DNA from 4 places in the Streptomyces sp. FIT100 genome. Region 3 is predicted to be linked to each of the others. Evidence: riboswitches for the same ligand, from Rfam matches in the RefSeq annotation. Region 3 holds a riboswitch; each other region holds the start of a gene.
The links. A riboswitch is a leader RNA that binds a small molecule or an ion and turns the genes downstream of it on or off. The one in region 3 is predicted to bind cobalamin.
Positions count from the first base shown of each region.

Region 1: it holds a riboswitch for cobalamin, as region 3 does, so the genes downstream of both, KK483_RS01450 ((2Fe-2S) ferredoxin domain-containing protein) here and metE (5-methyltetrahydropteroyltriglutamate--homocysteine S-methyltransferase) in region 3, are expected to answer to the same signal.
Region 2: it holds a riboswitch for cobalamin, as region 3 does, so the genes downstream of both, cobN (cobaltochelatase subunit CobN) here and metE (5-methyltetrahydropteroyltriglutamate--homocysteine S-methyltransferase) in region 3, are expected to answer to the same signal.
Region 4: it holds a riboswitch for cobalamin, as region 3 does, so the genes downstream of both, KK483_RS06895 (cobalamin biosynthesis protein) here and metE (5-methyltetrahydropteroyltriglutamate--homocysteine S-methyltransferase) in region 3, are expected to answer to the same signal.

Region 1 is NZ_CP075715.1:372,469-375,872, forward strand. Features, by position in the region: gene KK483_RS01440 (iron ABC transporter permease) at 1-243, opposite strand, end outside; gene KK483_RS01445 (ABC transporter substrate-binding protein) at 384-1,379, opposite strand; gene KK483_RS01450 ((2Fe-2S) ferredoxin domain-containing protein) at 1,511-1,900, opposite strand; cobalamin riboswitch at 1,940-2,130, opposite strand; partial or broken gene KK483_RS01455 (short-chain fatty acyl-CoA regulator family protein) at 2,269-2,599, opposite strand; partial or broken gene KK483_RS01460 (3-hydroxyacyl-CoA dehydrogenase family protein) at 2,597-2,840, shown strand; gene KK483_RS01465 (iron ABC transporter permease) at 2,940-3,404, opposite strand, start outside.
Region 2 is NZ_CP075715.1:4,120,432-4,123,835, forward strand. Features, by position in the region: gene KK483_RS18505 (cobalamin biosynthesis protein CobG) at 1-1,226, opposite strand, end outside; cobalamin riboswitch at 1,260-1,391, shown strand; gene cobN (cobaltochelatase subunit CobN) at 1,428-3,404, shown strand, end outside.
Region 3 is NZ_CP075715.1:6,217,632-6,221,035, reverse strand. Features, by position in the region: gene rpsR (30S ribosomal protein S18) at 1-142, shown strand, start outside; gene KK483_RS28000 (aldo/keto reductase) at 228-1,067, shown strand; cobalamin riboswitch at 1,295-1,476, shown strand; gene metE (5-methyltetrahydropteroyltriglutamate--homocysteine S-methyltransferase) at 1,665-3,404, shown strand, end outside.
Region 4 is NZ_CP075715.1:1,589,180-1,592,583, reverse strand. Features, by position in the region: gene KK483_RS06900 (cobyric acid synthase) at 1-821, opposite strand, end outside; gene KK483_RS06895 (cobalamin biosynthesis protein) at 818-1,783, opposite strand; cobalamin riboswitch at 1,818-1,971, opposite strand; gene KK483_RS06890 (hypothetical protein) at 2,101-2,331, opposite strand; gene KK483_RS06885 (inorganic phosphate transporter) at 2,344-3,404, opposite strand, start outside.

The sequences.
Region 1 (3,404 bases), 5.8 Mb from region 3:
CAGCCGTACGTCGATGACGATCGTCTCGCGGACCGGGGTCCAGGTCGCATCGGCCAGCGCCGGATGCACCCGGTGCAGCAGGATGCCCCAGACCTCGTCGGCCGGGACGGCGATGGAACCGGCCGCGATCCCGAAGGTCGCCGCGACGGCGAGCAGTGCGCCCAGCAGCACGAGCACGAGCGGGTAGGGGATCCCGGGGCGCCGGGCGGCGGCCACTTCCGTTGTTCCGCTCGGACCCGTCACCCCGGCCGCGCCTGCCGCACCTCCCGCACCTCCCGCACCTCCCGCACCTGCCGCGTCCGTCGCATTCGCGGCATTCACGAGGTCCGCTGCATCCACCGTATCCACCGCACGGGTCCCGCCCACGGCGTCGGTCGCGCCGCTCACTTGAAGCGGTCCGGGTGGAGCTGGCGGGCCAGGGACTCCACGCCGGACGGCACCCGGACGCCCAGCACGGTGGACGACAGCGGCAGCACCGCGAACCGCTTGTTCTTGATGGCGGGTACGTCCTTCAGCGCCGGATTCGCCAGCAGGAACTTCTTCTTGTCCTCGACCGGCTGATCGCCGTAGTCGTAGATGACGACGACCTCGGGCGCACGCTCGGCCACCTGCTCGAACGACACGTCGCCGAACGCCTTGTCCAGGTCGGCGAAGAGGTTCACCCCGCCCGCCTGCTTGATCATCTCGTTGCCGATGCCCGCCCCGCCGGCCGTGAAGGCGGTCTTGTCGCCGCTGTCGTACACGAAGATCTTGACCGGCCTGACTCCGGCAAGCTTGTCGTTGACGGCGTCCAGCGTGCCGTGCACCTTCTTCACCTGCTGCTCGGCGCGGTCCGGTACGCCGAAGATCTTGGCCACGTTCCGGATCTCCTGGTCCACCATGGCCATCGTCACGGGACCGGACGGGCACTCCTCGATGTTCAGATAGGAGTGGACGCCCGCCTGGGAGAGGGCGTCGCGACTGCGGCCTTCCTTCTCGTCGAAGGTGCTGGCGAAGCCGCCGTAGGCGAAGTCGGGTTCGGCGGCCAGCAGGGTCTCGAAGGAGGGGTACTCCTTGGCGAGAGCCTTGATCCCGTCGTACGCGTCCTGGTACTCCGGGAGGATCCTGTCGTCGAGGTAGGCCGTGCCGACCATCGACTTCTCCAGCCCGAGGGCCAGCATGACCTCGGTCGCGTGCTGGTTGAGCGAGACCGCGCGCTGCGGAGGGCGCTGATAGGTGGTCTTCACACCGCAGTTGGACACCGTGACCGGGAACCCCTTGGGGGCGGGGGCCGCCGGCGCGGCGTTGTCGCGGGCTGCCGTGCCGCCGCAGCCGGACAGCAGCAGGGCCGCCGCGACCATGGCGGCGGACAGCAGGGAGATCGGGCGCTTGCCCATCATGTGGTGGGTCCTCTCACCGCAGGGTGGTCCGGGAAGTGGGCCGGAGACGGCCGGATTTCGGGAGTCCGGCCCGTGGTGACCGCGGCCTGTCGCGGCGGGCCGGGTCGAGGAAGGTCGGGTTCGGGGCCGGGTCAGCCGACGTCACGGAGCGGCCCGGACCGGGCGCGCCGCGGCGGCGTGAAGGCATAGAGGTCGAGGATGTCCGGCGGCGCGGCGACGCCGGGGCCGCCCGCCCGTACCCAGGTGACGATGTCCTCGGTCGCGGCAGGGTCGTTGACGAGGCCGAACCAGGCCGGCCGGCCACCGGCGGCGCGTCCTTCTGACGACGGCTGGACGACGACCACGTTCGCCTGGTCGCACACGTCGAGACAGTCGCTGATCCGGACCGGGGCGGCCTCGGCGAGGCGCGCGGTCTGCTCGGCGTGGTCGACGCCGGTCACCTTGGTGCTGCCGCAGCAGCAGTCCCGGCACACCACGACCCTGCACGGAACCCAACCGGCAGACGATGGCCCCACGGGCATCACGACAAGCCCTCCTCCCTGGGGAGATCCGCCCCAGTCACGTCGAGGAGGCGACCGCGTGAGTCTCCTGGCTCTCGGGTCAGTGCTCGTCCCGGCCTTCCCACCCGCATCCGGGCAGTGGTCTGTTCGGGATCCGCTCGCCGATCACAGTGGCGGGACCGCGCCGGATTCACACCGGCTTCCTCGTTCCGCCGTCGCCTTTTCGCGCAACATCATCGCAGAAAGACACGTCGTGTCATACGCCGGGGCCTGAACCGGCCGCGGAGAACCGCCGCACACGCCCCGCGGGCGCGCGCGACGCACGCTGCCGCTCACTCCCGCGCGCCCCGCGGGGACCCTCGCGGCGGCGGACAGGTCGGGGACGGGGGTCACGCCGAGCGGTCCGCCACCGGATACGGGACGAACGTGCTGCCGTTCTCGTCGATCCGCACCGGGCGGCCGAGCGGCGGCGCCGCCCCACTGCGGGCAGTCGAGGCGCTCGCAGACCCGGCACTCCATGCCGATGGGGGTGGCGGCGGACGCGTTGCCGAGGTCGAGGCCGTCGGACCAGACCAGGCGCGAGGCGTGGCGGAGCTCGCATCCCAGGCCGACGGCGAAGGTCTTGCCGGGTTCACCCCAGCCGCCACGGTGCCGGGTGAGCGTAGGGGCGGTCCACAAGTAGCACTGCCCGTACGGCATTTCCGCGACCTGGACGTGGAGTCCGGATTCGCCTCCGCGGCCGACGTGGACAGCGGCATGGGCTGGGCTGCGCCCGCCCCATGGGTCCGCTGAAGCTCGCGGACCTGATCGGTCCGGACACTGTGGCCTCGATGGCCGAGTCCCTGTACGACGAGTTCAAGGAACCTGTACGCACCGCCGCCGCTGCTCCAGCGGATGGTGGAGGCAGGGGCTGCTCGGCCGCAAGTGCGGCCGGGGCTTCCCCACGTACGACCGCGGCTGAGGAGCCGGCACGACCCCGGGACGGGTCCCGGGCCCCCGGTCGCGGGTCCTCGGGTCCACGGACCCACGGACCCACGGACCCGCGCTGGCCGCACGCGTCCTAGCGACGGCTGCGTACGAGCAGATGCAGGAAGTACGGCGTGCCGATCACGGCGGTCATCAGGCCGGCGCCGAGCTGGGCGGGCGCGATCACGATCCGGCCCAGCAGGTCCGCGACACAGACGAGCACGGCACCGAGGAGGACCGAGACCGGAACCACCCGGGCGTGCTGCCGGCCCACGAGGGCCCTGGCCGCGTGCGGTGCCACAAGCCCCACGAAGCCGATGGTGCCCGCGGCGGCCACGGCGGTGGCGCTGAGCAGGACGCTCAGTACGAGGAAGCCGAGGCGCCCCCGTGCCAGATCGAGGCCCAGGAGCCTCGGGGTGTCCTCGTCCAGCGACACGAGGTCGAGTTCGGTGTGCCGCGCGGCCGCGATGAGCAGGCCCAGGGCGAGCACGGCCGCGAGGGGTGCCACGTCGGGCAGGGTCCGCCCGTAGGTGGAGCCCGACAGCCAGGTGAGGGCTTT
Region 2 (3,404 bases), 2.1 Mb from region 3:
TACCAGGGGTCGGCGGGGCCGGTGATGAACCCGGCGGCGTCCAGCGCGCGGAGTCGTTCCTCCGCAGCCTCGGGCTCGGCGAAGCCCGGCACGACGACCCCGCGCCACGGGGTGAACCGCACTTCGCCCGCGGGCGCGGGGAGCAAGGCGCGGAGCTGCGCGGCGGTGAGGCGCCCGAGGGGCGCGGCGGCGACCGGGGCCCATGCGCCGGGCCCCTCGACGATCCCGGGCGGCGGGCCTGCGGTGGGTTCTGTCCCCACCCGGCCCTTTCCCGCAACTGGGGGGGCAAGCCCCCAGCCCTCCGTACGGCCTCCGGCCGTGTCCTCGAACTCCCCCAGAGCTTCGCCTGGGAGGTGCCCCCAACGGGCTGGAAATGCGGGGCGCAGCCCCGGTTTCCAGCCTCGCTGGGGGTCCCCCCACGCCGCAGGGCGTAGGGGGAGTTTGAGGCGCGGGGGTGCGGGGGCGGAGCCCCCGCCGTCGGGGTCTGGGGGCGAAGCCCCCGGTTCGGGAAGGGGCGGGGTGGGGAAAAGCTCGCCGCAGGCGCCCGCCAACCCCGCTCCCCCGTCCGGCAGGTCCCGGACGCGCCACGCACCGGTGCCGGCCGCCGCCGCCAGAAACGCCTCTGCCGCGGCGAGGGCCGCCCGGGCCGCAGCCGCGGCGGGGACGCGGAACCCCGCGCCCCCCACCCGCACCACCACCGTGTCCCCCGGCTCTGCGAGCAAGGTCACATCCGCGCCGAGCCCCGCCACATCGCCCCGCCCGTCGTCCAGCGCGAACAGGAAGCGGCCCGAGAGGTCCGCCGCCCGGGTGGTCGCGCACAGCAGCGCGTCCAGCTCGCGCGCCCACAACTGCACGTCGGCGCAACCGAGTCCGTCCAGTCCGGCGAGCGGGGACGCCACGATGTTGCGCACCCGCTCGTGGGTGTCGGAGGGCAGCAGTCCGGCTCCCCGCAGCAGTTCCGCGAGCTCCGCCCCGCAGTCGTCGCCGAGGCCGCGCAGTTCCACGTTGCCCCGGGAGGTGATGCTCACCGCACCGTCGCCCAGGCGCTCCGCCGCGTCGGCCAGCGTCATCAGCTGACGTGATGTCAACAAGCCTGCGGGCAGCCGGAGTCGGGCCAGTCGCCCGTCGTCCGCCGCGTGCAGCCGCAGCGCGCCCGGGCAGGCGTCGCCCCGGTCCCGTATGCGAGGTTCGCCCGGGTCCGCCGGGGTTGAGGGTATGGGCGGCATGGCGGCGAGCATACTGCCGCCCAGGTGAGCCTCTACTATGCAGACGGCACAGGGTCCCAGGACCCTAGGGAGGAAGCCCGGTGAGATTCCGGCGCGGTCCCGCCACTGTGAGCCAGGTCCTCAACGGCCTGGTGAGTCAGGAACTCCCGCCGACCACGACCACCCGGGGCGCGGAAACCCCGAGGAAGGCCTGCGCACGCGATGACGCACGCGACGATCCTGCTGCTGTCGACCTCCGACACCGACCTGCTCAGCGCCCGTGCCGCGCGGGGGCCGGTCCAGTACCGCTTCGCGAACCCTTCCCGCCTCCCGCTCGACGAGCTCCCGGGCCTGCTCGACGGCACCGACCTCGTCGTCGTCCGCCTCCTCGGCGGCATTCGCGCCTGGCAGGAGGGGATCGACGCGCTGCTCGCCCAGGAGCGGCCCGTCGTCGTGCTCACCGGCGAACAGGCCCCGGACGCCCAGCTGATGGAGGCGTCCACCGTCCCGATCGGCATCGCGGCCGAGGCACACGCCTACCTCGCCCACGGCGGCCCGGGCAATCTGGAGCAGCTCGCCCGGTTCCTCTCGGACACGGTCCTGCTGACGGGCCACGGCTTCGAGCCCCCGGCCCCTGCCCCCACCTGGGGCCCGCTGGAGCGCACCCCCGAGGCCACCACCGGCCCCGTCATCGCCGTGCTCTACTACCGCGCCCACCACATGAGCGGCAACACCGCCTTCGTCGGCGCCCTGTGCGACGCCATCGAGGAGGCCGGTGGCCGGGCCAGGCCGCTGTACGTGGCGTCCCTGCGCGCCCCCGAGCCCGAGCTCCTCGACCGGCTCCGCGACGCCGACGCCGTCGTCACCACCGTGCTCGCCGCGGGCGGCACCAGGCCCGCCGAGGCGCAGGCCGGCGGCGACGACGAGTCCTGGGACGCGGGCGCGCTCGCCGGGCTCGACGTGCCCGTGCTCCAGGCGCTGTGTCTGACGGGGTCGCGCAGCGCCTGGGAGGAGAGCGACGAGGGTCTGTCCCCGCTGGACGCCGCCAGCCAGGTCGCCGTACCCGAGTTCGACGGGCGCCTGATCACGGTCCCGTTCTCCTTCAAGGAGATCGACGAGGACGGCCTCCCGGCGTACGTCGCCGACCCCGAGCGCGCCGCCCGGGTCGCCGGGATCGCCGTACGCCACGCCCGGCTGCGGCACATCCCGAACGCGGAGAAGCGGATCGCGCTCGTCCTGTCCGCGTACCCGACGAAGCACTCCCGCATCGGCAACGCGGTCGGCCTCGACACCCCCGCGTCCGCCGTCGCGCTGCTGCGCCGACTCCTCGCCGAGGGCTACGACTTCGGTGCCGAGGAGGTCCCCGGCCTGGTCTCCGGCGACGGCGACGAGCTGATCCACGCGCTCATCGAGGCCGGCGGCCACGACCAGGACTGGCTCACCGAGGAGCAGCTCGCCCGCAACCCCGTCCGGGTCCCGGCCGCCGACTACAGGCGCTGGTACGCGACCCTGCCCGCCGCGTTGCGCGAGCACGTCGAGGAGCACTGGGGCCCCGCGCCCGGCGAGATGTTCCTGGACCGCTCCCGTACCGCCGAAGGCGACCCGGACGGCGACATCGTCCTGGCGGCCCTGCGGCGCGGCAACCTGCTGATCGTGATCCAGCCGCCGCGCGGCTTCGGCGAGAACCCGATCGCGATCTACCACGACCCGGACCTGCCGCCCTCGCACCACTACCTGGCCGCCTACCGCTGGATCGCGGCCCGGCAGGACGACGGGGGCTTCGGCGCCGACGCGATGATCCACCTCGGCAAGCACGGCAACCTGGAGTGGCTGCCCGGCAAGAACGCGGGCCTGTCCGCCGCCTGCGCCCCCGACGCCGCCCTCGGTGATCTGCCGCTGGTCTACCCGTTCCTGGTCAACGACCCCGGCGAGGGCACCCAGGCCAAGCGCCGGGTGCACGCCACGCTCATCGACCACCTCGTCCCGCCGATGGCCCGCGCCGACTCCTACGGCGACATCGCGCGCCTGGAGCAACTGCTCGACGAGTACGCGCAGATCTCCTCCATGGACCCGGCGAAGCTCCCCGCCATCCGCGCCCAGATCTGGACCCTGATCCAGGCGGCGAGGCTCGACCACGACCTCGGCATGGACGACCGCCCCGACGACGACGGCTTCGACGACTTCCTGCTCCACGTCGAC
Region 3 (3,404 bases):
TCTGCTGCGGAAGTTCATCTCCGACCGCGGCAAGATCCGCAGCCGCCGGGTCACCCACGTCACGGCCCGGCAGCAGCGGCAGCTCGCCGCGGCGATCAAGAACGCCCGGGAGATGGCCCTGCTGCCGTACGGCAGCCGTTAGCGCGCCTACGAGGCGGCAGATATGGCCGACGTCGTCAAGTGTGCTGTTAGCGTGACCTGTTGACCGAGGGGGGCGAACACAGCGCATGACGTCGACCACGTTCCACATCGGGAAGGACCTGCGCGTACGTAGGCTCGGGTTCGGGGCGATGCGCCTGCCGACCGAGCCCGGCCCCGCACGCGAGGCGGCCCTCGGCGTCGCCCGGCGAGCCGTCGAACTGGGCGTCACACTGATCGACACCGCGCACCTGTACGGCGCGGGCGCCAACGAGGAACTCCTTGCCGAGGCCCTGCATCCCTACCCGGAGGGGCTGCTCATCACCACCAAGGTCGGCGTCGCGCGATCGGGGCCCGCGGGCGAGTGGAAGGTCGACGGCCGGCCGGCAGTCCTGCGCGACCAGGTCGATCAGGCGCTGCGCCGACTGCGCGTCCAGCGGATCGAGCTGCTCCAGTTGCACCGTGTCGATCCGGAGACACCGCTCGCCGATCAGCTCGGCACGCTGGGGGAGCTCCGGGCCGAGGGCAAGATCGGCCGCATCGGACTCTCCGAGGTCACCGTGGCCGAACTCGACCAGGCACGGGGGTTCGTCGACGTCGCGAGCGTGCAGAACCGCTACAACCTCCTCGACCGCGAGCACGAGCCCGTGCTCGCGGCCTGTGAGGCGGCGGGAATCGCGTTCCTGCCCTGGCGCCCCGTCACCTGGGGAGAGTCGGGGGCGCAGGCCGAGATCGCCGCCGTGGCGGCCGAACTCGGCGCCACTCCCACGCAGGTCGCGCTCGCCTGGCTCCTCGGCCGCTCGCCGGTCATCCTCCCGATCCCGGGCACGGCCCGAACGGACCATCTGGAGGAGAACCTCGCCGCGGAGGGTCTCGCCCTGGGGCCGGCCCACCGCGACCGCCTCGACCGGCTGGCCGCACCGGCGTAGGGCTCTGTCCCCCCGTCACCCGAGTGGACACCGGGCTCGACCGTGTGGGCCCCGGCGAAGAGCCAGGCCGACGCACCGCCGGCAGCGTCCGGCAGGTGGCGGGTGTGTCGTCCGTGCGTGCGCAGGGTGCGTACGCCAGGTGCGTCCGTGCGTGCGCACAGGTGTGTCCTTGTGTCCGCCGGGTGTGTCCTTGTGTCCGCGCCGCCCTCTAAGCTGGCCGTTGCAGCTGGTTCGCCCTGTCCGCCAGGCAGGCGCGTCGCAAGAGGGAACCCGGTGGGAATCCGGGACTGCCCCGCAGCGGTGAGCGGGAACGACCGCCGTCATACGCACTGGACCGAAGGGTCCGGGAAGCGACGGCCAGTAGGTGTCTGCCCCTGGTGGACGAGCCCGCGAGTCCGAAGACCTGCCACTGCCCGCGCACGGCCGATCGTGTGCGGAGATCCCGGTGACCTCGAGGGCGGGTCGGCGACCACGGCGGGCGGGCTGCGCGCAAGGACTGCGCATGCCCCGCCCCGGCCGCGCCTTCGCGTCCCGACCCGTCCCGGGGTCGCAGGAGACATGCTCGCGAAGGAGAGTCTTGTGACCACCACGTCCGGCGTGACCACCGAGTCCGCCGCCGCCGCGGCACGGGCCACCGTGCACGGCTACCCCCGCCAGGGCCCGAACCGGGAACTGAAGAAGGCCGTCGAGGGCTACTGGAAGGGCCGCGTCACGGCCGGTGCCCTCCGGGAGACCGCAGCGGAGCTCCGCCGGTCCACCTGGCGGCAGTTGGCCGACGCCGGCATCCACGAGGTGCCGACCGGCGACTTCTCGTACTACGACCACGTCCTCGACACCAGCGTGATGGTCGGCGCGATCCCGGCCCGGCACCGGGCCGCCGTCGAAGCGGACGCGCTCGACGGCTACTTCGCGATGGCCCGCGGCACCCAGGACGCGGCGCCGCTGGAGATGACCAAGTGGTTCGACACCAACTACCACTACCTGGTCCCCGAAGTCGGCCCCGACACCGTCTTCACCGCCGACCCGGGCAAGCAGCTCGACGAGGTGCGGGAGGCCCTCGCGCTCGGCCTCGCCCCCCGCCCGGTGCTCGTCGGACCCGTCACCTACCTCCTGCTCGCCAAGCCCGCCCCCGCGGCCGACCCGGGCTTCGACCCGCTCACCCTCCTCGACCGGCTCCTGCCGGTGTACGCCTCGGTCCTCGCCGATCTACGGGCCGCCGGCGCCGAGTGGGTGCAGCTCGACGAGCCCGCCCTGGTGCAGGACCGCACACCGGCCGAACTGAACGCCGCGGCCCGCGCCTACCGCGAGCTGGGCGGCACGGGCGACCGGCCCAGGCTGCTCGTCGCCTCCTACTTCGACCGGCTGGGAGAGGCCCTTCCCGTGCTCGCGAAGGCACCGGTCGACGGTCTCGCCCTCGACTTCACCGGGCCCGCCGCGGCCAACCTCGACGACCTCGCCGCCGTCGGCGGACTGCCCGGCAAGCGGCTGGTCGCCGGCGTCGTCAGCGGGCGCAACGTGTGGCTCAACGACTACGAGAAGTCCCTGTCCACACTGGGCACCCTGCTCGGACTCGCCGACCGTGTCGATGTGTCCTCGTCCTGCTCGCTGCTCCACGTCCCGCTGGACGCCGCCGCCGAACGGGACATCGACCCGCAGGTCGCCCGCTGGCTCACCTTCGCCCGCCAGAAGACCGCCGAGGTCGTCACCCTGGCCCGCGCACTGGCGCAGGGCACCGACACCATCGCGGCGGAACTCGCCGCCAACCGCGCCGGTCTCGCCTCCCGGGCCGGATCCGCGCTCACCCACGACCCGTCGGTACGGGCCCGGGCGGCCGCGGTCACCGAGGCCGACGCCCGCCGCTCGCAGCCGTATCGGGAGCGGGCCGCCGCCCAGCGCGCGCACCTGCGGCTGCCGTTGCTGCCGACGACCACGATCGGCTCCTTCCCCCAGACCCCGGAGCTGCGCGCGGCCCGCGCCGGTCTGCGCGCCGGAACGGTCGGCGCCGACGCGTACGAGCGGCGCATCGAGGCAGAGATCCGCGAGGTCGTCGCCTTCCAGGAGAAGGCCGGTCTCGACGTGCTCGTGCACGGCGAGCCCGAACGCAACGACATGGTGCAGTACTTCGCCGAACAGCTCACCGGCTACCTGGCGACACAGCACGGCTGGGTCCAGTCCTACGGCACCCGCTATGTCCGCCCGCCGGTCCTCGCCGGTGACATCTCACGCCCCGAACCGATGACCGTGCGCTGGACGGCGTACGCCCAGTCGCTCACCGACCGGCCGGTCAAGGCCATGCTCACCGGCCCCGTCACCATGCTCGCCTGGTCCTTCGTCCGC
Region 4 (3,404 bases), 4.6 Mb from region 3:
AGCACGTCCTCGCCGACCGGCGGCGCGACGACGGACTCCCTGACCGCGCCCCGCAGGGACACCCGGAGCCCGTCCTCCTCGTCGATGCCGAGGCCGTGCGCGAACGGCAGGACGCCGTAGGTCCGCCGCCCGGTCAGCCCGCGCAGCATGTCCAACCCGGGCTCCAGCAGCGTCACATCGCCGCGGAACTTGTTCACGAGGTAGCCCGCGACCAGCTCCTGGTCCTCCGGGGCGAGCAGTGCGGTCGTACCGAAGAACTGGGCGAAGACCCCACCCCTGTCGATGTCCCCGACCACAAGCACCGGGAAGCGCGCCGCCCGCGCGATGCCCATGTTGACGATGTCGGTGCGGCGCAGATTGATCTCGGCCGGGCTGCCGGCGCCCTCGCAGACGACGACGTCGTACGTGGCGCGCAGCTCTTCCAGGCACGCGACGACCGGTTCGAACAGCATCTGCTGCCGCGCCCCGTGCTGCATTTCCCCGGGGGACGACCCCCCAGGCCCCCCGAAGTACCCGCGCGCGCTCAGCTCGCCCACCGGCTTCCCCATCAGCACGACCTGGCTGGAGCGGTCGCTTCCGGGCTTGAGCAGCACGGGGTTCATGAGCGCCGAGGGCTCCACGCGGGCCGCCTGCGCCTGCATGGCCTGCGCCCGGCCGATCTCCGCGCCGTCGCGGGTCACAAAGGAATTGAGGGACATGTTCTGCCCCTTGAACGGCGCGACCTTCACCCCCCGGCGCACCAGCCACCGGCAGATCCCGGCCGTGACGACGCTCTTGCCCGCGTCCGATGTGGTCCCGGCGACCAGCAGTCCGCCGCTCATGTCCGCCTCCCCTCCAGGGCCCGCCCCAGCCGCCCGGCCACCAGCCGCGCACCCACGCAGGCAGCCAGCGTCAGGGCGGTGACGCGGCGCGACAGCCGCACCGCCCGTTCGATGTCGGCGACCTCGACGTCACGGCCGTGGTCCCCGTTCAGCACGGGCCGGTGCTCGACCCGTCCCGCGTACGCGAGCGTCCCGCCGAGCCGCACGCCGAGCGCCCCCGCGAACGACGCCTCCACCGGGCCCGCGTTGGGGCTCGGGTGCTTCGCGGCGTCGGCGCGCCAGGCCCGTACCGCACCGCGCGGATCGCCGCCGGCGACCGCGGCCAGTGCCGCCGTCAGACGGGCGCCCGGCCAGCCGGCCGTATCGTCGAGCCGCGCCGAGGCCCAGCCGAACCGCCGGTAGCGGGCCGACTTGTGGCCGACCATCGCGTCGAGGGTGTTGACGGCACGGAAGGCGACGAGGCCCGGCACCCCGCCGACCGCGCCCCAGACGAGCGCGCCGACGACCGCGTCCGAGGTGTTCTCGGCGACGGACTCGACGACCGCGCGGGCGATGCCGGCGCCGTCCAGGGACTGCGGGTCGCGCCCGCACAGATGCGGCAGCCGCTCGCGGGCGGCGTCGATGTCCCCGGCCGCCAGCGCCCCGCCGATCGCGCGGGCCTCGCGGCCCAGTGACGTACCGCCCACGACGGCCCAGGTGGCGGCCGCGGTCAGGGCGACGGACGCGGCGCGGGAGCGGCGCACGGAAGCGGTGGCCAGCGCACCCGCGGCCCATGCGCCCCCGGCGCATACAACGGTGTGCAGGGCGCCCCACCCCCGGTGGTCGCGCCAAAGGGCCCGCTCGACGACAGTGGCGGCCCGGCCGAAAGCGGCGACCGGATGCCCGCGGCGCGGATCGCCGAAGACCAGGTCGCCGGCAAGTCCGGCAGCGGCGCCGCAGGCAAACACCTGCTCGGCACGCATGTGCGTCCTCACTCAGGGTCCGCGCCCCGGCTCGACGTGACTGACCGGCGGGAGAGAGTTCCTGGCTCCGGGAGCGCTCCGTCGAAGGGGAGCGCTCCTGTGACAGTGGCGGGACCGCGCCGGATTCGCACCGGCTTCCTCTCTGCCGCCGTAAATGGCTCCGGAAGTCCACCACGGGCCGCGAACACCCGTCAACTCGCCCTTGACCTGCGACGGGAGAGTGTGCCGAGGCCCACACGCGGCCGTACGCGCCAGGGGCCGGACACACCCGGAGGTGTGCCCGGCCCCTGGGCCCCCGTGACGGGGACGCGCCGGTGTCAGGCGACGATCAGATGGATCCCGTACGCCACGGCCGCCGCGCACAGCGCGAAGCAGGCGTACGCGCCCGTGCGGGCGAGGACGGCGGAACCGCCCGAACCCCCCTGTGCGGAGGCGGCTTCCTGCTTGGAGAGGCCCACGATGCCCAGGGTGAACAGGCCCACCAGGGCGACGGTGACGGCGAGGCTCACGCCGAAGACGGAGCCGAGAGCTGCCCAGTCGATCTTCATGGTCTTCTCTCCTTACACCGTGGCGGCGGGTGCGGGTGCGTGCTCACCTGTGGCCGCGGGCGCGGCCGGGGCGGGGATGGTGACCTTGAGGCCGTCCGTCGCCCCGTCGGTCCCGGTCCCGGTTTCGGACCCGGCACCGGACCCGCCACGGGCACCGGTCGCGGCGGCCTCGTCGTCCGTGACGTTGGTGTGGTCGACCGGCTTGCGGCGCGAGAGCGACCAGATCGTGCCCGAGCCTGCGAGCAGCAGCAGCGCCACGGCGGCGATGCCCCAGGTGCCCTGGCCGGTGAGGAACTCGGCGGCGGCACCGACGAGTGCGGCGGCCGGCAGGGTCAGGCCCCACGCGACGAACATCCGGGTCGCGGTGGACCAGCGGACGACGCCGCCCTTGCGGCCGAGCCCCGCGCCCATCACGGCGCCGGAGCAGGACTGGGTGGTGGAGAGCGAGAAGCCCAGGTGCGAGGAGGCCAGGATGACGGTCGCGGCGCTGGTCTGGGCGGCGAAGCCCTGCTGCGGCTGGAGGTCGGTCAGGCCCTTGCCCATGGTGCGGATGATGCGCCAGCCGCCCAGGTACGTACCGAGGGCGATCGCGAGACCCGCGGAGACGATGACCCACATCGGCGGGTTCGAGCCCGGGGCGAGGACCCCGCCGGTGACCAGGGCCAGGGTGATGACACCCATCGTCTTCTGCGCGTCGTTGGTGCCGTGCGCGAGGGAGACGAGGCCGGCGGAGGCGATCTGGCCGGCCCGGTAGCCCTTGGACGTGGCCTTGTCGTCGGTCCTGCTGCCGATCCGGTAGGTCAGCCGGGTCGCGAGGAACGCGGCGAGGCCGGCGACGACCGGCGCGGCGACGGCCGGGATCAGCACCTTGGTGACGATGGTGCCGCCGTTGACCGCGGAGAAGCCCGCGGACATCACGGCGGCGCCGATGAGGCCGCCGAAGAGCGCGTGCGAGGAACTGGACGGCAGGCCCAGCAGCCAGGTGAGCAGATTCCACAGAATCGCGCCGACGAGGGCCGCGAAGATCACTTCTGTGCGGATGCCCGCTTCGTTGATGATGCCGCCGGAGATCG